2 linked regions of the Vreelandella piezotolerans genome follow. The protein of the gene in region 1 interacts with the protein of each later gene in a pairwise test. Links are inferred from orthologs where the notes say so. Each region holds a gene or a part of one and is shown in the gene's direction. Other genes may lie near its edges.

Region 1 (15,280 bases):
CATCAGAGTCATCGATAGCCTGGTTTTCGCATAACGGGCAGCGCATGGAGGCCGTGAGGTCACGGTAGCGCTGCTCCATCACCGGGTCGTCGAACTCGCGAACTTCAATGCCTGCCGCCACGACACTGCCCGCCAGTGCCAGCAGCATCACGGCGAAGATCCCACGCATTAACGCCATTTTTCTACCTCCGGCAGGATGCGCTCACGAACGTCTTCAGGTGACACGTATCCTTTATGGTGGTATCGGATCACGCCTGCGGCATCCACCAAAAACGTCTCAGGCGCACCATAAACACCGAGGTCGAAACCCAGGCTGCCCTCGGGGTCGAACACGTTGACCTCGAACGGGTCACCGAACTCGCTCAAAAACTCTAGCCCCTTTTCACGGGTGTCCCGGTAGTTGATGCCGACCATACGAATGCCGTGATCGGCGAGCTCTAAAAGCTGGGGCATCTCCTGCTTACATGCAGGGCACCACTCACCCCAGACATTGACCAGCGTGACCTCCCCCATCATCAGCGTTTGATCCACTTGGCGATCAGCATCGCGTAGCGTGGTGGCTTCGAATACGGGAAACTCACGTGCCATCAGCGCAGAGTCACGCTGCGACGGATCGCGCCCCAACCCTTGGTACAGAAACAGCGCGATACCGAGAAAGCCAATCGGCAGGAGTAAAAGCAGCAGGCGTCGTGTCATACCATAGCCTCCTGAGACGACGAACGATCCGTCCGAGCGGGAGCTGTCTGGCGACTCGCGACACGACGATAGCGTTTATCCACAACGGCTAGAACGCCGCCGAAGGCCATGAGCAGGCCGCCTAACCACAGCCAGCGCACAAACGGCTTGTACTGGACGCGCATGGCATAGCTGCCGTCGCCCAGGTCTTCACCCATGGCCACATAGAGGTCGCGGAACAAACCAGGGCGCAGCGCAACTTGGGTCATGGGCATGCCGGTGGCGAGGTAAAGGCGCTTCTCGGGGCGCATCACGAAGCTGCGTCCCTCGTCCCCGCGCTGTACCTGAATGATCGAAGTATCGGCCAGGAAGTTGGGGCCACGTCGGTTGGTGAGTTCCGTCATGGTGAACTGATAGCCCGCCACTTCCACGGTGGTGCCCGGCGACATGCGCACGTTGCGTTCGATGTTGTAATTCGAAACGACGGCAACGCCCACGATGGTCACCGCAATGCCCACGTGGCCCAGCACCATTCCCCAATAAGAGAGCGAGAGCTTGCGCAGCCCGGCGACAAACGAGCTGGCGTGACGGGTCTTGTCGAACAGGTCGCGCACCATGGGCAGCACGATCCATAGCGCCGACACGATTCCCAATGACACCCACAAATTCCATTCGCCGCCGTAGACCAACGGCATGGCTACACCCAGCACGATGGCAGCTGCTGCTGCGAGACCTAGCTTCCGCCACAGCTCACGACCGCTCATGCTTTTCCAACGCGCCACCGGCCCCAAGCCCATGAAGACACACATCACCACGGTGAGCGGTACGAACAGCGCATTGAAGTAAGGCGGGCCTACGCTGATTTTACCCAGCCCCAAAGAGTCCAGAATCAGCGGGTATACGGTGCCCAGCAGCACCGTGACGGTCATGATGACCAGCAGGATGTTGTTGATCAGCAGCAGGGAGTCCCGCGAAAGCCAGTTGAACCCCACTTTATGGCTGACGCGCGGTGCACGCAGTGCAAACACCAGCAGCGATAGCGTGACGGTGATTGCCAGCAGCATCAGGATGAAGAAGCCACGCGAGGGGTCATTGGCAAAGGCATGGACCGAGGTCAGTACGCCCGAGCGCACCAAGAAGGTGCCCATCAGCGACAGCGAGAACGTCGAGATCGCCAGCAACACCGTCCAGCTCTTGAACGAGCCACGTTTTTCGGTCACCGCCAGCGAGTGAACCAGTGCCGTGCCCGTTAGCCAGGGCAATAGCGAAGCGTTCTCCACCGGGTCCCAGAACCACCAGCCGCCCCAGCCAAGCTCGTAGTAGGCCCACCAGCTGCCGAGTGCGATCCCGACGGTGAGAAACGCCCAGGCCACGTTGGTCCAGGGGCGCGCCCAGCGGGTCCAAGCGGCGTCTAAGCGCCCGCCCAGCAGGGCGGCAATCGCGAAAGCAAACACCACCGAAAAGCCCACATAACCCATGTAGAGCATCGGCGGGTGAACCACTAGGCCAAAATCCTGCAACAGCGGATTCAAGTCGGCGCCATCTTGCGGCATGTTCGGCAGCAAGCGCTCGAAGGGGTTGGAGGTCATCAAAATGAAGAGCAAGAAGCCCACACACACCATGCCCATGATGCCCTGCACTCTGGCCACCATGTCGCGGGGCAAGTCGCCCGAGAAGACCGATGCCGCGAATCCCCAACCCGCCAGCATCAAGCTCCATAGCAGCACCGAGCCTTCATGGTTACCCCACACGGCGCTGAATTTGTAGTACCAGGGCAGCAGAGAGTTGGAGTTGTTAGCGACATTAGCCACGCTGAAATCGTCCAGCATGTAGCTGGCGGTCAAGCAGAGGTAGGCAATGGTCACAAACAGGAATTGGCCGATGGCCATGGGACGACCATAGGCCATCCACAGCGGGCGACGCGTGGCAGCCCCGGCAAGCGGCATCACCGCCTGAACCACCGCCATGAGTAGCGCGATGACCAGGGCAAAGTGGCCGATTTCAGGAATGATCTTAATCAACATGGGTGCTCCGAATTAGCATCAGGCTTTATCGCACAGCGTGCGTGCAGTCGTTAATAGTCGCTTCCTTCTGGGGAGCCTTCCTGCTCTAGGCGCTTGCCCACTTCGGCAGCTTTCGCTTGAAAGTCTGCCGGGGAGTAGCCTGCTTCTTCCAATGCCTGCGCCACTTCGGGCGGCATGTAGTTTTCATCGTGGCGTGCCAACACCTTATCGGCGTAGAGTCGGCCATCGGCCTGCAGTTCGCCGACCACCACCACGCCCTGCCCTTCACGGAATAGGTCCGGCAGAATACCGCTGTAGTAGACCTCTAGATCATCCACGTAGTCAGTCACCACGAACTCAACATCGAGGCTTTCCGGGTCGCGGGACACAGAGCCCTCTTTGACCATGCCCCCCGCGCGAATTTGGCGCTCCATGGGGGCATCGCCTTGGGCAATTTGTACCGGGCTGAAAAACAGATTGATGTTGGCGCGCAGCGCATACAGGGTGAGCCCCACCGCAATGGCGGTGAGCGACAATAGCCCTAAGATAACAAACAGCTTCTGTTTACGTTTAGGCGTCATAGTGAACGTCCTTCTGAGCAGAGTTAACTGGCTCTTGCAGGGGCTGCGCGTGCGATGGCTGAGCGTTGCGCTGGGCATTTTCACGACGCGCCCGGCGCTTTACCACGTTGAGTAGCTGGCGGCGCTCCTGACGTGCGTGCCACACGATCATTAGCATCAACAGCGCAGTAACTCCCCAGGCAGCCCACACGTAGACCGCGTGACCGCCCATGGCAAAAAATTCGTTTAGCGAGGAAAAGGCCATTAGTTCGTCTCCTCGGCAAGCTCGCGCACCCAGCGCTTATTGGCTTCACGACGCAGAATTTCGCTACGCGTGCGCATCAGCGTGAGGGCAATAAAAAAGCTGTAAAAGCCCAATACCATGATCAGCAGCGGTGCCCACATGTCCATGGTCATGGCAGAGCGCCCTGTAATCGTGAAAGTGGCGGGCTGGTGAAGGGTGTACCACCAATCCACTGAGTACTTAATAATCGGAATATTGATCACGCCAACCATCGCTAGCACAGACGCGGCACGGGAGCCGCTATCGCGGCTGCTAAACGCACCGCGCAAGGCAATTACGCCCAGGTAGAGAAACAGCAGAATCAGCATGGAGGTAAGCCGTGCATCCCACATCCACCAGGTTCCCCAGGTGGGCACGCCCCATACTGCGCCCGAAAAAAGCGCTACGAAGGTCATCGCGGCACCCAGCGGGGCCATCACGGTGGCGACCATATCCGCCACTTTGATCTTCCAGACCATGAATACCAGCCCGGAGACCGCCATGGAGACAAAGATGGATTGGGCTAGGAACGCAGCGGGTACGTGGACATAAATGATGCGAAAGCTATTGCCCTGCTGATAATCCGCAGGCGCAAAGACGAGCCCCCAAACGGTGCCGACCAGCAGCAACAGCGTTGCCGCTACCCAAAAAAGCGGTTGCAGTTTGGCGCTAATGGCATAGAACCATTTGGGTGATCTTAGTTTGTTGATAAAGGCCCACATGGTGTTCCCGTCCTCTAACCGTTGATGCTGATGCGCAGCGATGCCGCAATGGCCCAGGGTGCCAGCATCAGTGCTAGCGCCAGCAGTGCCCCTAGAATCGCCAGATGAGCGGCCATTCCATCGCCAAAAATAGCGGCTTGTACGGCACCTGCGCCGAAAATCAGTACTGGAATATAGAGCGGCAGCACCAGCAGCGAGAGCAGCACACCGCCCCGCGCCAGCCCCACCGTCAATGCCGCCCCGATGGCGCCAATCAGACTCAAGCTGGCCGTACCGAGCGCCAACGACAGCGACAGCACGGCGTAGCTTCCTGCGGGAAGCGACAGCATGATGCCCAAGAGTGGCGCCATGAGCGCCAGTGGCAGCCCGGTCAGCAGCCAATGCACCGCCACTTTTGCCAACCCCAGCGCCGCCAGCGGCTGGGGAGCCAGTAGTAATTGCTCAAGGCTGCCATCGTCATAGTCACTGCGAAACAGGCTATCCAGCGAGAGCAGTGCGGCTAGCAGCGCAGCTACCCATAACAGCCCCGGCGCAATGCTTGCCAGCAGCGCTGGATCCGGTGAAATCCCAATGGGGAATAGGGTAATCACCAGTGCAAAGAACACCAGCGGATTGAGCACCTCGCCACGACGGCGCAGCATCAGGGTGAGGTCGCGCTTGAGCGTGGCCTTGATGGCCACCAGCAGACCGCCCTGGGGGGCATGCATGGCCACCTCGGGGGGGCTTAATGGAGCGTGTGAACGTTGCAACGCTGTCTCCTTCTTACCCCAGCTGAATACGCCTGAGCACGGGTGACTCGGCCAGCGCATGGTGCGTGGTCACCAACACACAGCCGCCAGACTGCGCATGGGCCACCAACTGCGCCTCCAGCGCCGCCACCCCTTGACGATCGATGGCAGTGAAAGGCTCGTCTAGCACCCACAGCGCACGCTGAGTGAGGGTCAAACGCGCCAGCGCCACACGCCGCTGTTGCCCGGCAGACAGCTGACCGGCAGGCACGTCCTCGAAACCGGTAAGTCCAACGGCTGCCAGCGCTGCCTCCCGTGCAGGCTCGCTGCCCACCACTCCGCTAAGCGCTTGATACCAAGCTAAATTCTCCAGCGGCGAGAGACCCGCCTTCACACCGGGGGCATGACCTAAATAGAGCAAATTGGCGAGAAAATGTTCACGGGCTTGGCGCATGGGCGCGCCATTCCAGAAAAGCTCGCCACGGTAATCGGTTAATTGCCCTGAGAGTATTTTTAGCAGCGTCGTTTTGCCGCTGCCGTTTGGGCCCTCGATGCGCACGATCTCACCCGATTGGATATCGAGATCGAGCCCTTCAAACAGCCAACGGTCGTCGCGTTCACAGGCCAATTGTCGGGCTTGCAGGCACAGGCTCAAAAGACACTCCAGGCGCATTGATTTTGGGTCGAACTCTACACGGAAAGGCCCTTCCCCGCCAGTCGGGCTCTGCGGTCTTGGGTCGCAGCGTGCCCCAAACCAATGCTTGCTTAAGCACCTCATGGAGGCGTCCTGCAAAAGACAGGACTAGCACTGTATGCAAAAACAGGCTTATACTGTAAACACTGTATGAATAGACACCACAGAATAAAACAACAGGTATCGCCTCAATCAAACGCCTCGACAACGGGCGCTGCATGGGAGAACACACTATGACGATCTGCCTACCCTCTAGGGTAACGTCTCAGGTTCCTTCTTACGTACCCTCTCAGACGCTGTCTCAACCGGTAGCGCCATCGACGCCTACCCCACTAGCGTCTCGCAGCGCCTCATCACATGCGCGCCAAGCGTGCACATCCCCTCGCGTCACACGTCGCAACACCTACGCCCTGCGTATTCGCGGCGACCGCATGCGCGACTGCAATCTCTTCGACGGCGATGTCATCATCATTCACCGTCACCAGCACGACGCCCATCAAGAGACCGCCGTTGCGACGATCAACCAGCGCGAAGTGACGCTTAAGCAGCTCTCCATTAGCCGCTTGGGCATCCATTTATGGCCGGAAGATGCAGCCATACCGGACCTATTCCTGCATAATTGTGACATTCAGGTGCTGGGCATGGTAATGGGCGTGGCCCAACACACCACGGAAACCCAGCATCACTAATTGGTCACCCACCCTGCCGGGAGCCCTCGTTGCGTTTTCGAGTCCCTGATTTAGCCCTTGGTATATGGCACACCGCCGACATCGACGTCGAGAAAAGCCAATTTTTGGCTTGGCTGTGCCATGCCCCCACCCCTGACGCTTTCGACACGCTGCTTCAAGCGGCCAAAGCTGCTCACCCAAACGCTAGCCATCACTGTACGGCCTTCATTGCTGGCCCTCCTGGCGAGCAAACCCATATTGGCTTTTCTGATGATGGCGAACCGGGCGGCACCGCCGGACGCCCCATGTTCCAGGCACTTCAGGGCAGCCAGATCGGCGAAATCGGCTGCGTGGTGATTCGCTACTTTGGCGGCACCAAGTTAGGCACTGGCGGGCTGGCCCGCGCCTATGCTCAGGCCGTCAAAGCCGGCTTGGAAACGCTGCCCACCCGGGAAGTCATCGAGCGGGACAGCTATCGGTTGAAGGTCAGCTTCGCCCACGAAGCGCAAGCGCGCGCATGGTGCGACGAGCAGGCGCTGCCCGTGCAGCAGGCAGACTACGATGGCGACGGCGTGCGCCTGACCATCGGCTGGCCGCGGGATGTCGAGTTGGATATCAGCGGCCTAGAAAACCGCCTCAAAACCGCCGTCGAACCGCGGCGGGCATGAAAAAACGCGGCTTACACGAGCCCTGCTCGATAAGCCACGTTTCAGATGGGCAGCGCTCTAACGGCCGCTTAGCCTAGGTACTTGATCATCACACCAGCGGCGACCGCCGAGCCGATCACCCCGGCCACGTTGGGCCCCATGGCGTGCATCAGCAGGAAGTTGTGCGGGTTCGCTTCCAGTCCGACTTTATTCGCCACGCGCGCGGCCATCGGCACGGCCGACACCCCTGCCGCCCCAATCAACGGGTTGATGGGCATTTTGCTAACCACGTTCATTAGCTTGGCCATCAACACCCCGGCAGCAGTCCCAATGCCGAAGGCTACGATCCCCAGTCCCAGAATACCCAGGGTTTCAAACGCCAGGAAGCTATCGGCCATCAGTTTCGAGCCCACAGAGAGCCCGAGGATGATCGTCACGATATTGATCAGCGCGTTTTGCGCGGTATCGGAAAGGCGCTCGACCACACCACACTCGCGCATCAGGTTACCAAAGCAGAACATGCCTAGCAGAGGTGCCGCGTCCGGTAGAAACAGCGCCACGGCGATCAATAGCATCAGCGGGAAAACCACTTTTTCGAGCTTGGAGACCGGACGCAGCTGCGTCATGGTGATCTTGCGCTCTTTTTCAGTGGTCAGAAGGCGCATGATCGGCGGTTGGATCAATGGCACCAGGGCCATGTAAGCATACGCCGCGACGGCAATCGCCCCTAGTAACTCAGGTGCCAGCACGCTGGAGACGTAGATCGACGTCGGGCCATCTGCCCCGCCGATAATACCAATCGCTGCCGCCTGATTGAGCGAGAAATCCATGATGCCCATGGAGGTCAGCAGCACCGCCCCAAACAGCGTGGCAAAGATACCGAACTGCGCCGCCGCCCCTAAAAACAGCGTACGCGGATTGGCCAGCAGCGGGCCGAAATCGGTCATCGCCCCTACGCCCATGAAGATCAGCAGCGGCGCGATACCAGAGCCAATGGCAACCTTGTAGAAGTTATACAGCATGCCGTCGCTGTAGCCGACGCTCACCGCAATATCTTTCGCGGCGCGCAGTTGATCCGGCGCCGCCGAATCGTGGGCAATCGCCTTGAGGGTGTCACGCCAGCCCTCGACACCGGCCAAGGGGTCGAGTGTAGCTCCCAACGCGGTAGCCATTTGCTGAAGCACGGCGGGCTTGGCGACTTCGATCGCTTGATCCAGCGCCGAAATCGCGAGGCCAGCCTCGGGAATGTTGGCGAGAATGCCACCAAACCCAATCGGTACGAGCAGCAACGGCTCGAACTTCTTGTGAATCGCCAAGTAGAGCAACCCAAGCCCTACAAGGATCATCACCGCTTGGCCAAGCTCTAGGTTATAAAGCCCGGAGCCTTCCCATAAAGTGATTAGTTTATCCATTCCGAGAGGCCCTTAAAGCTCGATCAGCGCATCGCCAACGGCAACGCTATCGCCTTCATTGACGTTGACTTTCGATATCGTACCGGCGCTGCTGGCACGCACTTCGGTTTCCATCTTCATGGCTTCGAGAATGATCACGACGTCGCCTTCGGCCACTTGATCACCTGGACGCACGTTCACTTTGAAGATGTTACCCGCCAGCGGTGCGTCGATGCTGACACCGCTAGACGCAGGGGTGTCAGCCTCAGGCTGTGCGGCGGGCTGCTCCTCAATATTGCCGATCTCGCCACCCTCTGACACCTCGACCACGTACGCCTTGCCGTTGAGCTTCACGGTATAGGTTTCCGGGCCACCGCCAGCGCTCGGTGCGGCGGCAGGAGCGGCGTCTGCTTTGGCCGGTGTCGACGCTTGAGCGGCTTGGGGCGCAGGCTCGAAAGCGTCTTTATTGTCGCGGTTCTTGAGGAATTTCAAACCAATCTGCGGGAACAGCGCATAGGTCAGCACGTCATCCACTTCCCGCTCGTCTTCGGCAAGGCGAATGCCCTCGGCGCTAGCTTTCTCTTTAAGCTCGGCGGCAAGCTTGTCCATTTCCGGGGAGAGGTTGTCTGCCGGGCGGCAGGTAATTGGCTCGCCACCCTCCAGCACACGCTTTTGCAATTCGGCATTGAAGGGTGCCGGGGCAGCGCCGTATTCCCCCTTCAGCAGCGCCTGCACCTCTTTGGAGATTGACTTGTAGCGCTCGCCCATCATGACGTTCATGACCGCTTGGGTGCCCACGATTTGTGACGTAGGGGTCACCAGCGGAATGAACCCGAGGTCTTCACGAACGCGGGGGATTTCACTCAGTACGTCATCCAGCTTGTCGCCAGCGCCCTGCTCTTTCAACTGGCTCTCCATGTTGGTGAGCATGCCGCCGGGCACCTGGGCCACCAAAATGCGCGAATCGATACCGCGCAGCGAGCCTTCGAAGGCGGCGTATTTTTTACGCACTTCGCGGAAGTAGCCAGCGATGTCTTCCAGCAGCTCCAGGTCCAAGCCGGTGTCGCGGTCGGTATCTTTCAACATGGCCACCACGGACTCCGTCGGGCTGTGGCCGTAGGTCATCGACATGGAGGAGATGGCGGTATCGACGTTATCGACCCCTGCCTCGACCGCTTTCAAAATGGTCGAGGTCGATAAGCCGGTCGTCGCGTGACAGTGCAGGTGGACGGGAATGGAGAGCTCTTTTTTAAGACGCGTGACCAAGTCATACGCCGTATACGGCGTGAGTAGCCCCGCCATATCCTTGATAGCCAGCGAATCTGCACCCATTGCGGCAATGGTCTTGGCAAGATCTACCCAGCTATCCAGGGTATGTACCGGGCTCACCGTGTAAGAAATGGTACCCTGCGCATGGCCGCCCACCTGACGCACTGCCTTAATAGCGCGCTCTAAATTGCGCGGGTCGTTCATGGCATCAAATACGCGGAATACATCGACACCATTGGTCTTGGCGCGCTCAACAAACTTATCGACAACATCGTCAGCGTAGTGGCGGTAGCCCAGTAGGTTTTGGCCGCGCAGCAGCATAGCCTGGGGCGTGTTGGGCATCGCCTCTTTAAGGGTGCGAATACGCTCCCACGGGTCTTCCCCTAAGTAACGGATACACGCATCGAAGGTGGCACCGCCCCAGGTTTCCAGCGACCAGTAGCCGACCTTATCCAGCTTTTCGGCAACGGGCAGCATGTCGTCCAAGCGCAGACGCGTGGCAAACAGGGATTGATGCGCATCGCGCAGCACCACATCGGTGATTCCCAGAGGACGTTTTATTTCATTCATGGTCATGGCTCACAGTTTGGCGTTATGAATTTGTAGTAAATTTAACAAAAAAATTGCATCAGGAGCGAAATGGACACGCTGGCGCGTGCCGCTTACTGGCGGCGAGACGAACGATAACGATGCACCGCAGCACTGATCACCGCGACGACTTCGTCGTTTTGACCGTGTTTGGCGGGTGTTTTTCCACTTTTTCGGTCCGCTGGCGCCGCCACAGGGACAGGCTGATAACGGTCGATCAGCTTCGACATCAGCGTGACGCTTATGACCAAAATAGTAAGAAAAACAAAAACAAAGCCCATACCCAGGCCCATTAGAGCAAGCCCCTCTTGGAGCAACTCCGACCCTTGCATAGCGTGCTCTCCTTATTTTATAGGGTTATTGGCACACCAAACGCCTCCAACGGCGCTTGGCGCAATAAGGGTAATACACTAACCTGCCACATCCAGGATAGAATGCAATCGCGCCATAGTGGAAGTCATGGTTGTTAATTTACTACATAAAGGTAAGATCGGTCTCGCACCGATGGAGGGCGTCATCGATGCACTCACTCGAGACCTACTCACTCGGCAGGCCGGCTTTGACTGGTCGGTCACCGAGTTCGTCCGCGTCGTCGACACGCGCCTCCCCCCACGCGTGTTTTATAAACACTGCCCCGAATTACAGCAACGCCCCGTCGCCACGCCCAGCGGCGTGCCGGTGCACCTGCAGTTGCTAGGCGCCGACCCACAGGCTTTGGCGGAGAATGCCCGCCAAGCGCTTGCGTTGGGCGCCATCAGTATCGATCTCAATTTTGGCTGCCCGGCCAAGCTGGTCAACCGCCACGACGGTGGCGCGTCCTTGTTGCGCCAGCCCGAGCGCGTCTACCGCGCCGTGAAAGCGGTGGCCGAGGCGTTAGACGGCGAGATACCGGTGACGGCAAAAATCCGCCTGGGGTTTGCCAATCGTCGCTTGGCGGTGGCGTGTGCGCAGGCCACCGCGTCGGGCGGCGCGGCGCGACTGGTCGTCCACGGGCGGACGCGAGACGAGGGATACCGCCCCCCCGCTCACTGGGAGTGGATCGGCAAAGTGCGCCGCCACGTTTCCATCCCCGTGGTGGCCAATGGCGATATCTGGACACTCGAGGATTACTGGAAAGCGCGCACGCTCTCGGGCTGCTGCGACGTCATGCTAGGACGCAGCGCCCTCGCCGACCCCTGGCTGGCCCCTCGCATTCGCCACTGGCAGCAAACCGGCGAACGCTTGGCGGACACCACTTGGACAATGCGCGCCAGCGTGCTGCAAGAGTACGCCGCGCTGCAGCGCCAACATCTTCCTGACCGCGTGGTGGTCTCCCTGGTGAAGCAGTGGCTTGCCCAGATGCGTCAGGGCAACGCCGAAGCCAACCAGCATTTTCAACGCTTGAAGCGCCTGACCGACTTGGACACACTTCTGGGCAGCCTTACCCCTAGCACGAGCGCGCTCAACGCCTGCGAACCCGCCTAAGGCCATCAAGGACCATCGCCAGCTTTCGCTACCCGACACTCTTCCCCTGGCGTTTTACGGGCCAAAAAAAAGCGCCCTTCCGCAAGGATGCGGGGGCGCTTTACACGATCGCAAGACTACCGCGCGAGCCACGATAGTCAGGCTAGAAAACAGAAAACCCGCTCTCCTATGAGAGCGGGTTTTGGAATCTGGCGCGCCCGGGAGGATTCGAACCTCCGACCACCTGATTCGTAGTCAGGTACTCTATCCAGCTGAGCTACGGGCGCTTTTCATTCATTGCCTAATTCCTTAAGCAAGGAAAGCAGTGTAACATCAAGCACTTAGCTTTGCAACTTGGCGCGCCCGGGAGGATTCGAACCTCCGACCACCTGATTCGTAGTCAGGTACTCTATCCAGCTGAGCTACGGGCGCGTATCAAATTACGATGCTACATCATGCAGTTGGCGGAGAGAGAGGGATTCGAACCCTCGATAGGGCTATAAACCCTATACTCCCTTAGCAGGGGAGCGCCTTCAGCCACTCGGCCACCTCTCCTCAACGGCACGGCGCGAATATTACCGATTTTGATGACTGGTGTCCAGCCTTATTCCGATTTTTTTCGCACCGGCCTAAAATCACCGCTTAAACGCCCTTTAATGAGCGTAACACGGACAGCCATTTATTCTGCTTCGCTTTCACTATTACGTTCACGCTGAATGCGCTGATAGATCTCTTCACGGTGAACCGCGACATCTTTTGGTGCATTCACACCAATGCGCACTTGATTACCTTTCACACCTAATACTGTGACGGTGATTTCATCACCGATCATCAGCGTTTCGCCAACGCGGCGGGTTAGGATGAGCATGGCTGATCTCCTTCTCAGACGTTTTATACAACGGGATGTGTCCGCCAGTGGCGTCACCATGCCATTATGCGACATGGTGACCCCTGCCACCAATGGCTTTGGCCCCTATGACACCTTAACCTCCCGTTGAAAGAAAGCTCACCACCACAGAGCAGCAAGTACTTTCAGCGTAGAAGGTTTAGGACACAATTGTTATTCAGATTCGATATCGGATTTATCAAGGCCAAATGCTTTGTGTAAGGCATTGACCGCAAGTTCCATATGTTTTTCGTCAATCACGACAGAAATCTTGATTTCGGACGTGGAGACCATACGGATATTGACGTTTTCATCGGCCAATACGCGGAACATTTTAGAGGCGACACCGGCATGAGAGCGCATACCAACGCCCACCAGAGAAACTTTGGCGATGTTGTCGTCGCCACGCAGTTCGCCGCCACCCAGGTCAGGAATAACGGTCTCTTCTAACAGCTTTTTGGTGGCCTTGTAGTCACCCTTCGCCACGGTAAAGGTGAAGTCGGTGTAGTCCCCCGCTGGCGCCACATTCTGAACGATCATATCGACTTCGATGTTGGCGTCGGCAATCGGACCCAAAATGCGCGATGCTACGCCCGGAACGTCTGGCGTGTTCAGTAGCGTCAGTTTGGCTTCGTTCTTGGTAAACGCGATACCGGAGATTAGCGGTTCTTCCATAGAATCCTCGTCTTGGTCAGAGTCAGCGACAATCAGGGTGCCCGGGCCGTCTTCGAAACTCGACAGTACCCGCAGCGGTACGTTGTACTTACCAGCGAATTCAACAGCACGAATTTGCAGTACTTTAGAGCCCAAACTGGCAAGCTCGAGCATCTCTTCGACGGTGATGCTCTCCAGGCGCTGCGCTTTGGAGCAGACGCGCGGGTCGGTGGTGTAGACACCGTCCACATCGGTATAGATTTGGCACTCATCAGCGCCCAGAGCCGCTGCCAGGGCCACGCCGGTGGTGTCCGAGCCGCCACGACCCAAGGTAGTAATGTTGCCGTCTTCGTCGACGCCTTGGAAACCGGCCACGACCACGACCTTACCTTCGTCCAGATCAGATTTCAGGTCGTCGGTTTCGATGCGCTGGATACGCGCTTTGGTGTAGGCGCTGTCGGTCAAGATCCCTACCTGTGCACCGGTGTGCGAGGTCGCCGGAACGCCAATTTGCTGTAACGCCATGGCCAGCAAGGAGATAGTGACTTGCTCACCGGTGGAGAGCAGCATGTCCATCTCACGCGGTGCGGGCTCTTCGTTCAGCGCATGGGCCATCTCGGTCAGGCGGTTCGTTTCGCCGCTCATCGCGGAAACGACGACCACGACCTGGTGTCCCTGGTCGCGAAAGCCTTTCACTTTTTCCGCCACGGCCTTGATACGGTCGACAGAGCCCACCGAGGTGCCGCCGAACTTCTGTACGTATAGTGCCATATGCCGTTTTTCCTTTACGTTCGGGAATGGAGGGTGAATATTATTGTTGCCAGCTTTCCTAACTAGCAAAAAGGCCGGTAGCAAATAATGCCACCGGCCTCTCTATTTAGCGAAGTGTGTTTTCCAACCAAGCCGGGACACTGTTCAACGCATCCGGCAGCGCATCGGGCTGACTGCCGCCTGCTTGAGCCATATCAGGGCGCCCACCCCCTTTGCCACCCACTTGGGAGGCCACATGATTAACCAGCTCGCCCGCTTTAACACGGCCAGTTAAATCAGAAGTGACCCCAGCAATCAGGCTGACTTTACCAGCGGCCTTGTCAGCAGTGGCTAGCATAATCACGCCAGAGCCTAGCTTGTTTTTCAGCTGATCCAATACGCCGCGCAGATCTTTACCAGACACGCCATCCAACTCAGTTACCAGCAGCTTCACGCCGCCCACTTCCTGCACTTGGCTGAGCATATCGCTACCCGCCGCGCTCGCCAGCTTCGCTTTGAGCTGCTCGAGCTCTTTTTCCAGGCTGCGGTTGCGCTCCACCAGCGATTCGACACGCGCTTCCACTTGCTCTGGCTTGGTTTTTAAGCGTTCGCTAATCCGCTGAACGCGGGCTTCTTGCTCACGGAAATACGCCAGTGCGTTTTCGCCGGTGATCGCTTCAATACGACGCACACCCGAGGCAATACCTACTTCGCTGACCACGTGGCAGCAGCCAATGTCGCCACTGCGCTTGACGTGGGTACCGCCGCAAAGCTCGATGGAGAAGTCATCGGCACCGATGGTCAATACGCGCACGTTATCAGCGTATTTGGCTTCGAACAGTGCTGCCGCGCCTTTGGCCTTGGCATCGGCGAGGCTCATCTGCTCGATTTTGGTCGGCGCGTTCGCCAAGATTTGCTCGTTGACGATGCGCTCGACCTCAGCAAGCTGCTCCGCGGTCATCGGTTCGAAGTGGCTAAAGTCAAAACGCAGACGCTCTGCGTTGACCAACGAGCCCTTCTGCTGCACGTGATCCCCCAACACCATTCGCAGTGCTTTGTGCAGCAGGTGGGTCGCGGAGTGGTTACGAATGGTCGCGCCACGCAGACTGGCATCGACTTCACCGCGCACGTTGGCGCCGACACTCAGACTCCCTTCGACCATTACCCCCTGGTGAAGGTGGTGGCCACTCTGTTTCTGGGTATCGTTCACCTGAAAACGACCACCATCGACGTGCAAGTAGCCAGTATCGCCCACCTGTCCGCCGGACTCCCCATAGAATGGCGTACGATCGAGCACTACGGTGCCTTTTTGACCGGCT
Region 2 (15,680 bases), 820 kb from region 1 along the record:
CTACGTGATTACGCGCTATAACCACAGCCACCTCTACGCCATGGCGGTCGCCGAGTTGGCAGAAGCTATCCAGCAGCAAACCGAGGCCGAGAATGATTAAACTGCGGATCGATGTGCGCCTGTTAAGCGGCTCGCTGTTACTCGCGGCCTTGATCAGCGGCTGCGCCAGCTCATCTTCACCGCAAAGAGTGGCGGGAGACGTAGGCGGTGCCAGCCCAGCATCCAATTCGCCGGCGGCCGCCAGTGGTGAGCGCTACGCCATGTCAGGGGATGCCTACCCGGTGGCGCCGCCGGATGTCAGCACCGTACCCGATGCCGAGCCGCGAATCGAAGCGCCTTCCCGGGCGGGCAACCGTTCCACCTATGAAGTGTGGGGCGAAACCTATCACGTGCTCCCCGACTCGCGCGGCTATGCGCGCCAGGGTACGGCGTCTTGGTATGGTGAAAAATTCCACGGCTACGCCACGTCCAACGGTGAGATTTACGACATGTACAAAATGTCGGCAGCTCACCGCTCGCTCCCGCTGCCCACCTTTGCCAGGGTCACCAGTTTGAACAACGGACGCTCGGTGATCGTTCGCGTCAATGACCGCGGCCCGTTCCATAGCGATCGTGAAATCGACCTCTCTTATGCGGCGGCAGCACGCTTGGGGATTCTCGATAACGGAACCGGGCCCGTGCGCGTCGAGGCGATCGACCCTGCTCAGTGGTTAGCCGAGCGTGGTCGAGGGGGCAGCGTTTCGTCCCCCCAAGCCACATCGGCGGCCCCCGCCGTTGCGGCTTCCACGCCTGTTTCTGAGACTCGGCCTGTTAGGGCGGCGTCAGCCGAGCCGAGCAGTGGTCATGCCGTCTATTTGCAGGTGGCTGCGCTGGGGAGTGCCGAAGGAGCGCAGCAGCTACAACAGCGGCTGTCGGATGAGTTACCCCACGGCGTTCGAGTGCAAAGTGAGGCCGACGTTCACCGCGTTCAGGTCGGCCCCGTCAGTCCCAGTCAAGAGACACAGGCTCGTGAAGAACTTCGTCGCGCAGGCTTTCCTCAAGTATTTGTCGTGAGATAATCGCTCTCAACATGTGCCCAAGTGGCGTATCATGCGCCGCCATTTTTCTTTGTCAGTGAGAAGTATGTGATGAATGTAATGATGTCAATCCGCCGTACCGCCAAGCTCTGCCTCTTCGCAGCGATGACGGCCGTCGTCGCCCCGGCGATGGCTCAGGTGATCCCTCAACCCCAAACGATCATCCCTGCACCACCGCAGCTTGCCGCGAGTTCGTGGATTTTGATGGACGCCAACAGTGGTCGCATTCTTGCAGAGCACAACGCCGATGAGCGTTTGCCGCCAGCAAGTTTGACCAAACTGATGACCGCGTACCTGGTCGAACGCGAGCTGGATCGTGGCACCATCAACCTGACCGATATGGTCAATATCAGCGAAAACGCTTGGCGCACCGGCGGCTCTAAGATGTTCATCGAAGTGGGCGATCGTGTTTCGGTGGATAATCTGCTTCATGGCATCATCATCGTCTCTGGTAACGATGCCAGCGTGGCCATGGCAGAACATCTGGCGGGCGGTGAAGCGCCGTTTGCCGACCTAATGAATCAGCACGCCACGCGTTTGGGCATGAACGATACCCACTTCATGAATGCCACTGGCTTGCCCCATGAGAATCACTACTCGACCGCCCATGATATGGCGCGTCTGTCTCGTCACATTATCAACGACTATCCCGAGCACTACGCCATCTATTCACAGCGTAACTTCTCGTTTGCGGGCATCGATCAGCCGAACCGTAACCGCCTATTGTGGCGCGACCCGACCGTAGACGGTCTGAAAACCGGCTGGACCACCGAAGCAGGTTACTGCCTGGTCTCTTCGGCGCAACGTGATGGCATGCGTCTGATCTCCGTGGTGATGGGCACGAGTTCCGATGAGGCGCGTGCCCAGGAATCGCAAAAGCTTCTGAGCTATGGCTTCCGTTTCTATGAAACCATGAAGCTCTATGAGCGCGGCGCCGTGCTGGCAACGCCGCGCGTGTGGGGCGGGGACATCAACGAGCTACGTGTGGGGGTGGATGAAGAAGTTTTCATGACGTTGCCCCGCAATCGCAATGAAGAGCTCCGCGCCCGTCTAAATTTGGATGCTGACATTCAAGCGCCCGTGGCAGTAGGTGACGACGTTGGTACGCTGGAAGTCTATCTAGGCGAAGAGATGGTGGGGGAGCGCCAGCTCGTCGCGCTGGAAAACATCGAAGAGGGTGGGCTGTTCAAGCGCCTGTTCGATCAAGTGCAGCGTTTCTTCAGCAACTTGATCAGTAATTTCACCAGCTAAACGGCCAGTGTTGGGCCCAGCCTCTCACATACGCCTTGTATTGTGAGAGGCTGGGCCTTATTTATTGGGATTAGCCCAACGATTCACTTAATGTAAAGGCGAGTTATGAAAAAAGGTGCCAAGCAAGGGCTGCGTGATTTACGCCAGCCCGTGGCGAAAGAGCCACCCAAAATTACCTTCCCGTGCGATTACCCGTTAAAGGTCGTGGGCGATGCGGCTGACGATTTTCCAGCCACCGTGTGCCAAGTCATCGTGCGTCACGCGCCTGACTTCGATGAGACCACGTTGGAAGTCGTGGATAGTCGCAATGGTCGTTTCCAGTCCGTTCGAGTCACCATCGTGGCTACAGGGGAGCAGCAGTTGAGCCAACTGTTCGACGAGCTGAAGGCCACTGGCCGCGTGCACATGGTGGTATGACCATGACCGACGACGCCCCGATTGCTCTGCATCGCCTCGGCCATCGCCCCTATCTACCAGTATGGGAAGCCATGCGTGAGCTTACCGACACGCGCGATGAAAACACGGCGGATCAATTTTGGCTGGTCGAGCATGAGCCTGTATTTACCCAAGGGCAGGCGGGCAAGCCAGAACACCTGTTGATGCCGGGCGATATTCCCGTGGTCAATACCGACCGGGGCGGACAGGTTACCTATCACGGGCCGGGGCAGGTGGTCCTCTATCCGCTGCTGGACGTGCGTCGGGGCAAGATCGGCGTGCGCGACTTGGTCACGGCGCTCGAAAATGCAGTGATCGACGTGCTAGACGCGTATGGAGTGCGCGGCTGGGCCAAGCCCGATGCGCCGGGGGTTTACGTAGAAACGGCCATGGGGGAGGCCAAAATCGCCTCGCTCGGCCTGCGTATTCGTCGTGGGGCCAGCTACCATGGCGTCGCGCTGAACGTCGACGGCGACCTGTCGCCATTTGCGCGTATCAATCCTTGTGGCTACGCGGGTATGCAGGTCACTCGTCTTGCCGATTTGGTCGATCTCTCTCATGGACAAGACGGGGCTAATGTTAAAGACGTTGGCGAACGGCTTGCGCAGGCGTTGGCCGCGCGACTGAAGCGTAGCCTGGTAGTGCCTGCGTAACGAAGACTGCCTGCAGAGCGCTGTATGCAGGCAGTCCGCGGCGAGTTAGCCGACGTTGAAGGCGGGGATGCGGTTGCTGTCCGGCTCTTGACCTGGAATGGCCGCAGGAGCGGCAAGACCCAAGTTGTTCTTTTCGAACACGCGGTCTGCCCGGTAGCTGGAGCGCACCAGCGGGCCAGAAGGCACTTCCATGAAGCCTTTCTCAAGTCCCAGTACGCGATAGCGCTCGAACTCGTCGGGGCTGACCCAGCGCTCCACCGCTAGGTGGTTTTTCGTCGGGCGCAGGTACTGCCCCAGCGTCACGATATCGACACCAATCTCACGCAAATCGTCGAAGGTTTGCAGGATCTCTTCGTCCGTTTCTCCCAGCCCCAACATCAAGCTGGTTTTGGTGATGATGTCGGGGCGATACTGCTTGGCGTGGGCCAATACGTCGAGCGTTTTGCGGTAGCCAGCGCGAGGGTCGCGCACTTTGCTGGTCAGCCGCTCGACGGTTTCGACGTTTTGGGCAAACACCTCCAATCCCGAGTCCACTACGCGCTCGATGGCAGATTTGTCGCCATCGAAATCGGGTGTGAGAGCTTCCACGACGACATCGGGCGTGCGCGCTTTGATGGCACGGATGCAGTTGGCGTAGTGAGTGGCACCACCGTCGTCGAGGTCGTCGCGGTCGACGGAGGTCAGCACGATATAGCGCAGCCCCATCAGCTCGACGGACTTCGCGGTGTTCTCGGGCTCTTCGTGGTCCAGCCAGCCTTTCGGGTTGCCCGTGTCCACCGCGCAGAATCGGCAGGCACGCGTGCATACGGAACCCATTAGCATGATGGTCGCGGTGCCGTTGCTCCAGCACTCGCCCATGTTAGGGCAGTGGGACTCGGCGCAAACGGTGCTCAGGCGGTGAGTGGCCACGTTTTTCTTCACGGCTTCGAATCGCTCGCCGCCGGGAATTTGCGCGCGCAGCCACTTAGGCTTGCGCTCGAGTGACGGGGCATCCACCTGCGCTTTGCGCTGCTTCATGCCGTCTTTGATCACCGTCATGCCGTGTTCGTTACGGAATTTTTCGCCGCTGGGCACGCGCTGGGAAGGGGTGTTGCTCATAGGAGAGAGCCTCTCTACTGTGCGGCTGGCAAAGGGAACGATCGCACGAGGTACGCTGCAAACCACGTTTGTCTAACGGAGTCGCTCGGCGACTGCCTGCCATGCCCTGAGTAACGCTAACTGATACGTAGGTTGTAGATAATGTAACATATCTGAACATCAACAAGACACCGTGTACCGCTACTCATCGTTTGCCAATGAGAGAGGGGGTAGGCAGGAAACGCCATGACTGGGTAGCGGGCTAGCCGGGGCCTGAAAGTGGCGCTGGAACTCGCCTAGATGCTCACGGACGAAGCGTAAGAAAAGCTCGGCCACTGGCGTCGGGAAGTGGTCGCGGCGATACACCGTGCACCAAGCGCGGCGAATGGGGAAGTTGGGCAGTGCCAGGGTGGCTAGCAACCCCTGTTCGAGCTCGCGCTGTACGGCTAAACGGGGCAACACGGCGACGCCCAGGTGAGCCATGACTCCCTGTTTGATAGCTTCGTTGGTGCCCAGCTCGATACGGTGGGCCAGCCCCACTTCCTGATCCACGGCGAGCTGCTCGAAGGCACTGCGCACCCCTGATCCTGGTTCGCGCATCAGCACGAAATGCCGCGCGAAATCGACCAGCGTCGGGCGAGGCATGCTGAGCAGTGGATGCTCTGGCCATACCACCGCTACCAATTCGTTTTCGAGGATCGGCATGACCACTAAGCCATCGTCCTCGGGCACCATGGCCATGATAACGATGTCATCCTGCTGCTCGGCCAGCCGTTCGAGTGCCTGACTGCGATTGCAGACCTTTAGCCGTAGCTGCACGTCTGGATAGCGTGAGCGAAATTTAGCCAGCACATAGGGCACGACATACTGCGCGGAGGAGACGGCAGCGACGTTCAACTTGCCGCTGATTTTGCCGTTAATGTCTGAAAGGCTCATTTGTAGACGAGAGAGCTGCCCAAAAATTTCCCGGGTCGAGAGCGCCAACGTATCGGCAGCAGGGAGAGCGTGAAGTGTTTTTCCCGCGTACTTGAACAGCGGCTGCCCAACGGCTTGCTCTAGCTGACGCATCTGCGCACTCACGGCAGGTTGGGTCAAGCCTAGCTGCTCGGCCGCTCGGGAGTAAGAGCGTTGACGATGTACCGCTTGAAACACCTGCAACTGACGGAACGTTAAGCGGTTGAGCAGCGTGGGGGATGACATAATTACCTCGGGGTAAGCTTCCTCTAGGTGAGATGCGCAGGCGCTTTGCGTGCCACTGCTAGCGATAAGCGCGGCGTCATCGGTGAAATGCTACCACTGATTGAGCGCTACCGCTTTGAAAGCTGGGGTTACGACTCTGGTGCGGGTGGCTTAAAGAGGGGCAAGTACAAAAGCGGGCGGTAATCATCGACGTTAGGCAGGGAGTGGCCTAAACTATATTGCATTGCAGCATCATTGCTTCGGGACGGGTGCCCAGCATCAACCCAACGGGAGACTCTATGAACTTTCTCGCAAACCCACTACTGGCGTCGACATCGAGCAGTGACACGCTCGCAAGCATGATGGACCCCTTTGGGTTCGGACGTGCGGCCATGAACTACTGGCGAGATAGCGTCGAGCGTAACATTCTTTACTGGGATGTCATGCGTGAACGCGGTAACCAATACCTAGCGCACATGGAGCAGACCAAGCCCAATGTGTTGGGGTTCGAGACAGAAGTTTTGATGGATGGGCGTACGCTGCCCAACCCGACGAACTATGAGCTGCTGCGCGTTCTTCCGCCTAGTAATGTCCAGGTCGACCCACAAAAACGTCCCTTCGTGGTGGTCGATCCCCGCGCGGGCCATGGTCCTGGGATCGGCGGTTTCAAGCCGGACAGCGAGCTTGGTGTTGCCTTGAAAGCGGGACATCCTTGCTACTTCATTGGCTTCTTGCCTTTCCCTGAGCCGGGCCAAACCGTCGAGGACGTGGTCGAGGCGGAAGTGGCGTTTTTACGCCACGTCATCGAGCTGCACCCAGAAACCACCGAAAAACCCATGGTGGTCGGCAACTGTCAGGCAGGCTGGCAGATCATGATGGCGGCCGCTTTGGAGCCCGATGTCTTCGGCCCGATCCTGATTGCCGGAGCACCGCTCTCTTATTGGGCAGGCGAGCACGGTAAAGCGCCCATGCGCTACACCGGCGGCATGACGGGCGGTAGCTGGATCACGGCGCTGACCAGCGATATCGGCAATGGTCTGTTCGACGGCGCTTGGCTGGTACAGAACTTCGAGCGCCTCAATCCGGCCAACACCTACTGGAAGAAGCAGTACCACCTTTACGCCAACGTGGATACCGAAACCAAGCGCTACTTGGAGTTCGAACGTTGGTGGGGAGGCCACGTGGTATTGGGCGGCGACGAAATTCAGTACATCGTCGACAACCTATTCGTGGGCAATCGTCTCTCAACCGCGCAACTGGTCACTCGCGACGGTCGCCGCATCGATCTGCGCAACGTGCGTTCGCCGGTCGTGGTGTTCTGCTCGCGTGGCGATGACATTACGCCGCCGCCCCAAGCGTTGGGCTGGATTCGTGATCTTTACGAAGGCGAGGAAGACATCATCGCCAACGAGCAAACGATCATCTACTGCCTGCACGATACCACCGGCCATTTGGGTATTTTCGTTTCTGGTAGCGTCTCGCGTAAAGAGCACTCCGAGTTCACGGCGAACATGGATTATATCGACGTCATGCCGCCGGGGCTCTACGAGACGACCATCTCCCATGCCAGTGAGCGTACGGATGCCGAACTGATCGAGCGGGACTACCTGCTGGAGTTCACGCCACGTAATTTCGCAGAACTCGACCAAGACGTGATGCACAAGCCCGAGGATGATCGGCGCTTTGCGACGGTCGCGCGTATCTCCGAAATCAATTTGGGACTTTACCGCCTTTACCTGCAGCCCTGGCTACAGGCTGTCATGACACCTGAAGCTGCCCGCTGGATTCGGCGCATGCATCCCATCCGCTTAGGATACAAGCTCCTCTCAGATCGCAATCCGCTGACGGTGCCGCTACCCGTCATGGCAGAGTACGTTCGTCGTCATCGTCAGCCGGTCGAACAGGACAATATGTTCAAAGCATTGGAAAGCATGGCGTCCGATCAGATCGTGGCGAGCTTGGATGCTTGGCGAGATCTGCGCGATAGCAGCACTGAGCGGATGTTCATGGATATTTACGGTCAGCCGCTTCTGCAAGCAGCCGTCGGCTTGTACGGCGATGCCCACGTCCATCGTCGCCGTCCGGGCGCCGAGCCTGAGCACCGCCGTTTTATCGAGCATCGTCAAAACGAGCTGCGCCACAAAATTGCCCAGGGGGGGCCTCATGAGGCCGTGATGCGCTCCGTTATTTACGTGCTTGGCGGTGCACCGGCCACCGACGAGCGCAACTTCAAGCGGTTGCGTGCATCACGCGCAGAACTCGAGCCGAGCACTTCGCTTAGTGAGTTCAAGCGTTTGGTTCGCGAGCAATTCTTCATTCTGAAGCTCGATAGGGAGCAAGCGTTAGCATCGCTGCCCACGCTGCTGAAGGGTCAAAGCAACGAGCGCATCGATGGCTATATCACTCACCTCGAACACGTGTTTGCGGCGAGCGGTGAGCTCTCGGAGCACGCGGCCGAACGCTTCGAGCAGGTTAAGGCTCTGTTTGACAAGGCGCGCCCCAAAGCCGTGAGCGCACCTGCAGCCAAGGCGTCCGGCGAGGCTGAGAACGCCTCCGTCGAAAGTGCCAAGACAAAGGAGGTGGCCCCTGCTAACGCCGCGCCGGATACGGCCAGCGATACAGCTGCTAAAAAGCCTTCACGTCGAGCGCCAAACCAGCGAAAAGGAACCCAGCGCAAGCAATAATACGCTTGCCTGACGTCGCTGCGCCCCCACTCACTCGTGGGGGCGTTTTTTATGCAAGGCGACTGTTTGGGTTGCCGAGCGGCAAGCGGCAGTCTAGTGTCTAGCTACCCCTTGATAAAACGGCATCCCCTATCTTTCGAGTGTGACGCACTGACGATGCGAAGCGTCAACCCTGCATTTCCCGGTTAGGTTGCTACTGGCGCTTCATCAAGGGCTGGGGTAGGGTAGGCGCATTTTTTCATGGTCGTCATGCCAAGGTGGTGGCGGCAACGTATTCAGAGCATGGGCGACAGCGCCTGGGCAATAGGAAAGTGGAGCACTATGGGCAAGTCACTGGTCATCGTCGAATCGCCCGCGAAAGCGAAGACGATCAATAAGTATCTCGGCAACGATTTCATCGTCAAGTCGAGCGTGGGCCACATCCGTGACCTGCCGACCAGCGGCTCAGGCAAGGCAGCCTCCGACCCGAAGGAGCGCGCTCGCCAAGCCGCGGCAACGCGTAAGATGTCGGCGGAAGAGAAGGCTGAGTATAAAAAGCGCAAGGCCCACGATCAGTTGATTCGGCGTATGGGTATCGACCCCGATAACGGCTGGGAAGCTCACTATGAGGTGCTGCCCGGTAAAGAGAAGGTCGTCGCCGAACTCAAAAAGCTTGCCGAGAAAGCCGATGCCGTCTATCTCGCGACGGATTTGGACCGCGAAGGGGAAGCCATTGCGTGGCACCTTCGCGAGACCATTGGGGGCGACGACAGCCGCTATAAGCGCGTGGTGTTCAACGAAATTACCAAGAACGCCATTCAAGATGCCTTTAAAGCGCCTGGCGCGCTTAACTTGCCCCGTGTCGAAGCCCAGCAGGCACGTCGTTTTCTCGATCGTGTCGTGGGCTTCATGCTGTCGCCTTTGCTGTGGGCAAAAATTGCTCGAGGGCTCTCTGCTGGGCGCGTGCAGTCGGTGGCGGTGCGCCTGATCGTCGAGCGTGAGCGGGAGATCCGTGCGTTCATTCCCGAAGAGTTTTGGGATGTGCATGCGGACCTCGTCTCCCCAGAAGGCGAGCTGGTGCGGTTTGCTCTGGCGAGGCAAGATGGGAAGGCGTTTCGCCCTACGTCCGAACAAGAGACGATGGAGCGCATCGCTCAGTTGCGTAAAGCCAAGCTGTCGATCACCTCTCGCGAGGATAAGCCGACCAGTTCCAAGCCCACTGCGCCGTTCATTACCTCGACACTTCAGCAGGCTGCCAGTGGTCGATTAGGGTTTTCGGTCAAGAAAACCATGACCATGGCTCAGCGCCTCTATGAAGCGGGCTACATCACCTATATGCGTACTGACTCTACCAACCTCTCTAAAGATGCAGTTGAGAGCGTTCGTTCGTTTATTGGTGATGAGTATGGGGCGCGCTATTTGCCCGAGTCGCCCAACCGTTACAGCAGCAAAGAGAGCGCTCAGGAGGCCCACGAGGCCATCCGGCCCTCGAGTGTCGAGCGTAAAGCAACGGATCTCTCTGGCATGGAGCGCGACGCCGAACGTCTCTACGAGCTCATTTGGCGACAATTCGTGGCGTGCCAGATGACGCCTGCCGAATACCTCTCCAGTACGCTGAGTGTGGAAGTGGATGGCTATGAGCTGAGAGCCAAAGGCCGCGTGCTGAAATTCGATGGTTACACACGAGTGATGAAACCCACCGGCAAAAATGAAGACCAAAGCTTGCCGGACCTACCGACCGGCACGAACATGCGTCTCGAGACGCTCGATCCACAGCAGCATTTCACCAAGCCGCCTGCTCGCTATACCGAAGCCAGCTTGGTCAAAGAGCTAGAGAAGCAGGGCATAGGGCGCCCTTCGACCTACGCGTCGATCATCTCGACCATTCAGGACCGCGGCTATGTAAAGCTGGAGAGCCGCCGTTTCTATGCCGAAAAACTAGGGGACATCGTCACCGAGCGGCTAAAAGAATCCTTCCCGGATCTGATGGACTACTCCTTCACGGCGCGCATGGAAGATAGCCTCGATGAGGTGGCCGAAGGCGAGCGTAACTGGCAGGCGCTGCTCGACGCGTTCTACGATGAATTCCGCATGGAGTTGATGAAGGCCGAAAGCGAGGAGGGCATGCGCCCCAACCAGCCGGTGCCTACCGACATCGACTGCCCGAGCTGTGGTCGAAAAATGCAGATTCGCACGGCCTCGACCGGCGTCTTCCTGGGGTGCAGTGGCTACAATTTACCGCCCAAAGAGCGCTGCAAGACGACCATCGACCTGATTCCTGGCGAGGAAGCGGTGGCAGAAGATGCCGGTGAAGAGGCGGAAACCGATGCGTTGCGCGCCAAGCGCCGCTGCCCGAAATGCGGCACGGCCATGGATAACTACCTGATCGATGAAACCCGCAAGCTGCACATTTGCGGTAACAGCCCTGACTGCGAAGGCTACGAAGTCGAAAGCGGTAAGTTCAAGATCAAAGGCTATGACGGCCCGCTCATCGAGTGCGATAAGTGCGGCTCGGACATGCAGCTCAAATCCGGGCGGTTTGGCAAGTACTTTGGCTGCACCAACAGTGAGTGTAAAAACACCCGTAAGCTGCTACGCAGCGGCGAAGTAGCACCGCCCAAAATGGACCCCATCCCCATGCCGGAGCTGGCCTGCCAAAAGGTAGATGACCACTATGTACTGCGCGATGGGGCAAGCGGACTGTTTTTGGCGGCGAGTAAATTCCCTAAAAACCGGGAAACACGCCCGCCGCTGGTCAAGGAACTCAAAGCGCATGCCGATGAGCTGCCGGAGAAGTACCACTTCATCTTGAAAGCGCCGAGTGAAGACCCGGATGGTCGTCCTGCGCAAATTCGCTACTCACGTAAAAACAAAGAGCAGTACGTGATGACTGACGAAGAGGGTAAAGCGACCGGGTGGAAAGCAACCTTCGAAGGCGGCAAATGGCACGTGGAGGATAAACGCAAGTGAGCCCGCGTTCCCGTACTAACCAGTTATTGTATCAGGCCGAACTGCTGGTAGGCCTACCGGTAGGCGATGACGAGCACAGCCCTGCCCGTCGGATGGCCATCGAGGAGAGCGCGCTGGCGCTGTTCGAGCTAGCACTGGGCTCGCTGCTCAAAGAGGTGACCGAGCACGCACGTTTGACGAACCATGACTGGCGCGCGCTACTCGCCAATGACGGGCCCGATGTGGCCGAGCTTCAGCGTCTGCGTGACGCCATGCATCAACCCGACCACTGGCTTCATTGGCTCGTGGGGCAGCTAGACAAGCTGCACAGTGACGAAGGGGCCGCACGGCGCACCGTGCAGAACCCTGCCATGATCGCCGTTGGCAGCCAGCGCTCGCTGGCAGAGCAGCTGTTGGACAACCTAGCGGCTGCCAAACGAGAGATCGCTTCGCTGAGAGAGACCAGCGAGGAGTGGTAGATCGCACTTTGCTGACATAGGGTCGAGGGAGGCGCGATGAGGAAATCGGCGCTGTGCGTTAGCCTTGAAATGGGCTGATTCGCCCTCAGGTCCTTAACACAACTACAGAGGAGACACGGATGCGCTACAACCAAGTCAAGGATCTCATCGAGTGGGCGACAGGCTATCATGCTCGTATGGCGCGTCAGTATAGCGATGCTGCCAGTCAAGCCGAGCACGAACGTTTGGCCATGGCGCTACGCTATTTAGCGGACAGCGAGTTGAAAATGAAAACGGGGCTAGAAGCGCTGTTTCATGATGGCTCAGACCACCGCGAAGTACTGGAGACCTGGTTCGATGATTCCAGCGATTTCCCGCAGCCCCCTGAGCTGGAAGCGCTTGCCGAGCAGAGTGTGGCGGGCTCCATCGATGAGCTGACCGAGACGGCAGTAGAGGCTCATCGTAAGCTTCAGAGCCTCTATGAGCATCGGGCGTCAAGAGCCAAAATCGAGCCAGAGGAAACGTTTTTCAATGCTCTTGCTCAAGGCCACAACGCAGAGGCTCGCAAGCTCGTCGTCAGCATGCAAGAGTTCGACGATCTCTAAGTGCGGGCTGCTCGATGTAGCGCCATCGACCGCACCGTTTTGCTGGCGCATCGTGTAGAGCGAGCGATGCTTATCAACGCATATTGCTTGCTAATACGCTGACAATGGCGGCATCTTTAAGGTATAACAGCCATCATTAACGTATTGTCGGTCAGCACCGCTGGCCCGTTTTTTTGAGAGCCATAATGATGCCTGTGAACCGCCGCCGATTTTTAGCGATGGCCCTGAGCTGGCCCGCCGTAGCCACCGCTGCGACGACCAGCACCGTCGACGACTATGCGCCGCCCGACCTAGTGGCGACGTTGCTTACTCGTGCGCCAGTGCCGCGCCATAGCAATGAGCTATGGGTGCTGATCGACGATAAAGAAGCTACGCTGAGTATTTTCCGTGGCAATGCGTTGATCGAACGCTTCGCGCCTATCTCTCTAGGCCGTGGTGGGGCCAAGACCCAGCGTGTTCGAGGTGATAACGTCACGCCGCTGGGCGAGTTTCGGATCAATCGATTTAATTACGAAAGTCAGTGGCATATCTTCATCGGTATCGATTATCCTACGCCACCTCACGCCCGAATGGCGCTCGACGCAGGTATCTACTCCCAAGCGGATTACGAGGCCTACTTCGATCACTACCGGCGTTTTGGCTCTCCCCCGCAAAATACGGCGCTGGGAGGCGCTATTGGCATTCACGGGATCGGCGGCGGTGATCCAGACATTCACGGTAACTTCCACTGGACCCAAGGGTGTGTGGCGGTGACCAACGAAGAGATCGAGCGAGTCGCCCAGCTAGTAGATGTTGGCACTCGCGTGGTGATCCGCTAGGCTTGTGTTGTTGAAGGAAGTTCTAGGTTTTGAACACGTGGCTATAGACAACCGCTGTGGTCTATTATAAAACAGCGTTTGACTTGCGTGCCCTGGTACGTAACCCTGGTACAAGTCGCTGTAACGAACCTGCACCGCAGGTAGACAAATTTAAGCTAACGTTTTAGCCTTATTTTTTGTCATACCCTTAACGTAGTACCCAAGGAAGACTCAAGGAGAACACTATGACTCTGAAGACTGCTCTGAAGATGACTGCCGCTGCCGCTTCTCTGGCAATCCTGGCTGGCTGTGCTTCTACCAGCGCTCTGGAAGAAGTTCGCATGACTGCTGAATCTGCACAAGCTGACGCTGCAGAAGCTCGCAGCATGGCTTCACAAGCTCTGAACACTGCAAACCAAGCTCAGCGCGACGCGCAAGCTGCTCTGCAGATGTCTGAGCAGAACCGTGAAGAAATGAACCGCATGTTCCAGCGTTCCATGCAGAAGTAATTCTGCTTGGGCCACCGGACATGATGCATGTTCGGTGGCTGCTGTAGATGTGAAAAACCCCGCCTTGGCGGGGTTTTTTGTTGTCTGGCGTTTGCCTTATCAGGCATCGCCTTCCACACGGACGGTAGTGGAGAGCTCGACACCCTCCAAAATCCCTTCCAGTTGTTGTGTGGGCTGCGGTTCGGGTTCCGGCTCAGGAGCAGGTGCCTGTGGGCCGTAAAGCGCCACGAAACGGCCATTTGGCGCTTCTACCGCACGCTTGACCTGTTCGTAGTCTATCTCCGCTTGATCTTCAGCAAGTTCGCTGACGCGCTCGATGGCATTGAGCAGCGGCTCGAAGTCACCGACGTTCTCTTCCAGCTGCGGATAAGACTGCACGAACAGCGTACCGTCAGCTGCCCAACCCGCTTTGAACGGTGCGTCCATCAGGTTGACTTGAGTGCCGCTAGGCAGACGCTCGTAGAGCGATTCGATATCTTCCGGATACATGCGAATACAGCCACGGCTGACACGCATACCCACGCCATCAGGACGATTGGTCCCGTGGATCAAGTAGCTCGGCATAGCCAGCAAGATGGCATGACGGCCAAGCGGGTTGTCAGGCCCTGGTGGAACGATAGCGGGTGCGGGCTCGCCCCTTGCAGCCGCTTCACGACGCATCGAGGCGGGCGGTGCCCAAGCAGGGTCTTTGACTTTGACCGTGGTCCGCGTGATGCCTACCGGAGTTGCGAACTCCTCGCGGCCAACGCTGACAGGGTAGGTTTCCACAATGCCGGGATTGTCGGCAGGGTAGTAGTAAAGGCGCAGCTCGGAGAGATTGACCACCACGCCCTCACGTGGCGCAGGCGGCAGAATGTAGCGCGCCGGAATCACTACCTCGGTACCTTCACCCGGTACCCATAGACTAACGTCTGGATTCGCCATGCGAATCTCTTCGTAACCGATATTATGGCGACGTGCGATGTCGATCAGCGTCTCTTCCGGATTATCGACGGTGACGGTGTAGTACTCACCGATGATGTCGCCATGTTCGGGTAAGCGGAAATGGCCACGCGGCAATTCACGGGCGTCGGCAACCTGCTCGGCACTGGCAGCGGCATCGCCGGTGATGGCCACCGCCGTCTCGGCTTGTTCGGCCGACGGTTGAGCATGAGCGGGGCCCGCCAGGCTGGCTGCTAGCAATACGGCTAGGCTAGTGGGGCCCCAACGGGTGATAGTCTTACGAATGGTCATGGTCGATCCTAGTCAATGTATGCACGGCTGGTACGCATGGTAACAGGCAGCGTTGCGTAACCGATGTGTGCTGCTTAAACATAAGTTTGCCCCAAGGTTCACGCTGCCGCTACTTTTTGATTGAGGGTCGTGAGCAGGGTTTCGATCTTTTCGAAACGCTGTTCGGCCGATTCCATTGGAAATTCAAATCGTAAGGTGTCAGAGCCGTCCAGGCGGTAGTGCTGGGGGGATGTCTGGATCAGGGTGACAAGCGTTAGCGGGTCGATCTCGGTGCTGCTATTGAAGATCACTCGCCCGCGCTGTTCGCCCGCTTCAATGCGGGCCACGCCGAGCTGCTCGGCTCGGTGGCGTAGCTTGGTTTGGCGTATCAGGTTTTTCAACGGCTGGGGGAGTAGGCCGAAACGGTCGATTAGCTCCACCTGGAGCTCTTTCAGCTCGGCATCCGACTGAGTGTTGGCAATGCGTTTGTACATGACCAGACGCTGCTGTACATCGTGCACGTAGTCATCTGGGATCAAGGCGGGCAGATTAAGGCTAATTTCGACACCGGTATTGAAGGGGGCATCGATATTGGGGGTTTTGCCTGCGCGAATCGCTTTTACTGCCCGGTCCAGCATCTCCATGTAGAGGGTATAGCCGATGGTTTCCATCTGTCCGCTCTGCTCGTCGCCCAGTAGCTCGCCTGCGCCGCGAATTTCCATATCGTGGCTGGCCAGTGTGAAGCCTGCGCCGAGATCGTCGGACGCGCTGATGGCTTCGAGGCGTTTGACCGCATCGCGGGTCATGGCTTTGGGG

What was found.
Region 2: the proteins of GYM47_RS03730 (region 1) and topA interact in binary tests that used the Escherichia coli proteins (3 or more experiments, as listed by UniProt). The link is inferred for Vreelandella piezotolerans from one-to-one orthologs.

What each region holds. Positions count from the first base shown.
Region 1 is NZ_CP048602.1:798,473-813,752, reverse strand. The notes cover bases 5,462-8,192. They hold GYM47_RS03730 (IMPACT family protein), read left to right. Parts: upstream 5,462-6,383; coding sequence 6,384-7,001; downstream 7,002-8,192. Other genes in these bases: GYM47_RS03725 (sodium ion-translocating decarboxylase subunit beta), read right to left, coding at 7,070-8,192; GYM47_RS18325 (LexA family protein), read left to right, coding at 5,884-6,354; ccmA (cytochrome c biogenesis heme-transporting ATPase CcmA), read right to left, coding at 5,462-5,626. Also shown: GYM47_RS03775 (cytochrome c-type biogenesis protein), read right to left, coding at 1-178; GYM47_RS03770 (DsbE family thiol:disulfide interchange protein), read right to left, coding at 169-696; GYM47_RS03765 (heme lyase CcmF/NrfE family subunit), read right to left, coding at 693-2,699; cytochrome c maturation protein CcmE, read right to left, coding at 2,750-3,259; heme exporter protein CcmD, read right to left, coding at 3,249-3,503; GYM47_RS03750 (heme ABC transporter permease), read right to left, coding at 3,503-4,243; heme exporter protein CcmB, read right to left, coding at 4,258-4,950; more of ccmA, read right to left, coding at 5,006-5,461; more of GYM47_RS03725, read right to left, coding at 8,193-8,392; oadA (sodium-extruding oxaloacetate decarboxylase subunit alpha), read right to left, coding at 8,405-10,210; GYM47_RS03715 (OadG family protein), read right to left, coding at 10,303-10,560; GYM47_RS03710 (tRNA dihydrouridine synthase), read left to right, coding at 10,688-11,692; carbon storage regulator CsrA, read right to left, coding at 12,351-12,539; GYM47_RS03685 (aspartate kinase), read right to left, coding at 12,732-13,982; alaS (alanine--tRNA ligase), read right to left, coding at 14,089-15,280.
Region 2 is NZ_CP048602.1:1,615,721-1,631,400, forward strand. The notes cover bases 8,374-11,504. They hold topA (type I DNA topoisomerase), read left to right. Parts: upstream 8,374-8,676; coding sequence 8,677-11,304; downstream 11,305-11,504. Other genes in these bases: GYM47_RS07430 (DUF6586 family protein), read left to right, coding at 11,301-11,504. Outside these bases: mltB (lytic murein transglycosylase B), read left to right, coding at 1-100; GYM47_RS07390 (septal ring lytic transglycosylase RlpA family protein), read left to right, coding at 93-1,058; GYM47_RS07395 (D-alanyl-D-alanine carboxypeptidase family protein), read left to right, coding at 1,128-2,327; GYM47_RS07400 (HP0495 family protein), read left to right, coding at 2,433-2,744; lipoyl(octanoyl) transferase LipB, read left to right, coding at 2,747-3,415; lipA (lipoyl synthase), read right to left, coding at 3,461-4,513; GYM47_RS07415 (LysR family transcriptional regulator), read right to left, coding at 4,694-5,692; GYM47_RS07420 (DUF3141 domain-containing protein), read left to right, coding at 5,971-8,355; more of GYM47_RS07430, read left to right, coding at 11,505-11,762; GYM47_RS07435 (2-hydroxyacyl-CoA dehydratase), read left to right, coding at 11,882-12,346; GYM47_RS07440 (L,D-transpeptidase family protein), read left to right, coding at 12,532-13,164; GYM47_RS07445 (Lpp/OprI family alanine-zipper lipoprotein), read left to right, coding at 13,389-13,652; GYM47_RS07450 (L,D-transpeptidase family protein), read right to left, coding at 13,752-14,885; mfd (transcription-repair coupling factor), read right to left, coding at 14,984-15,680. UniProt on the Escherichia coli protein: Releases the supercoiling and torsional tension of DNA, which is introduced during the DNA replication and transcription, by transiently cleaving and rejoining one strand of the DNA duplex.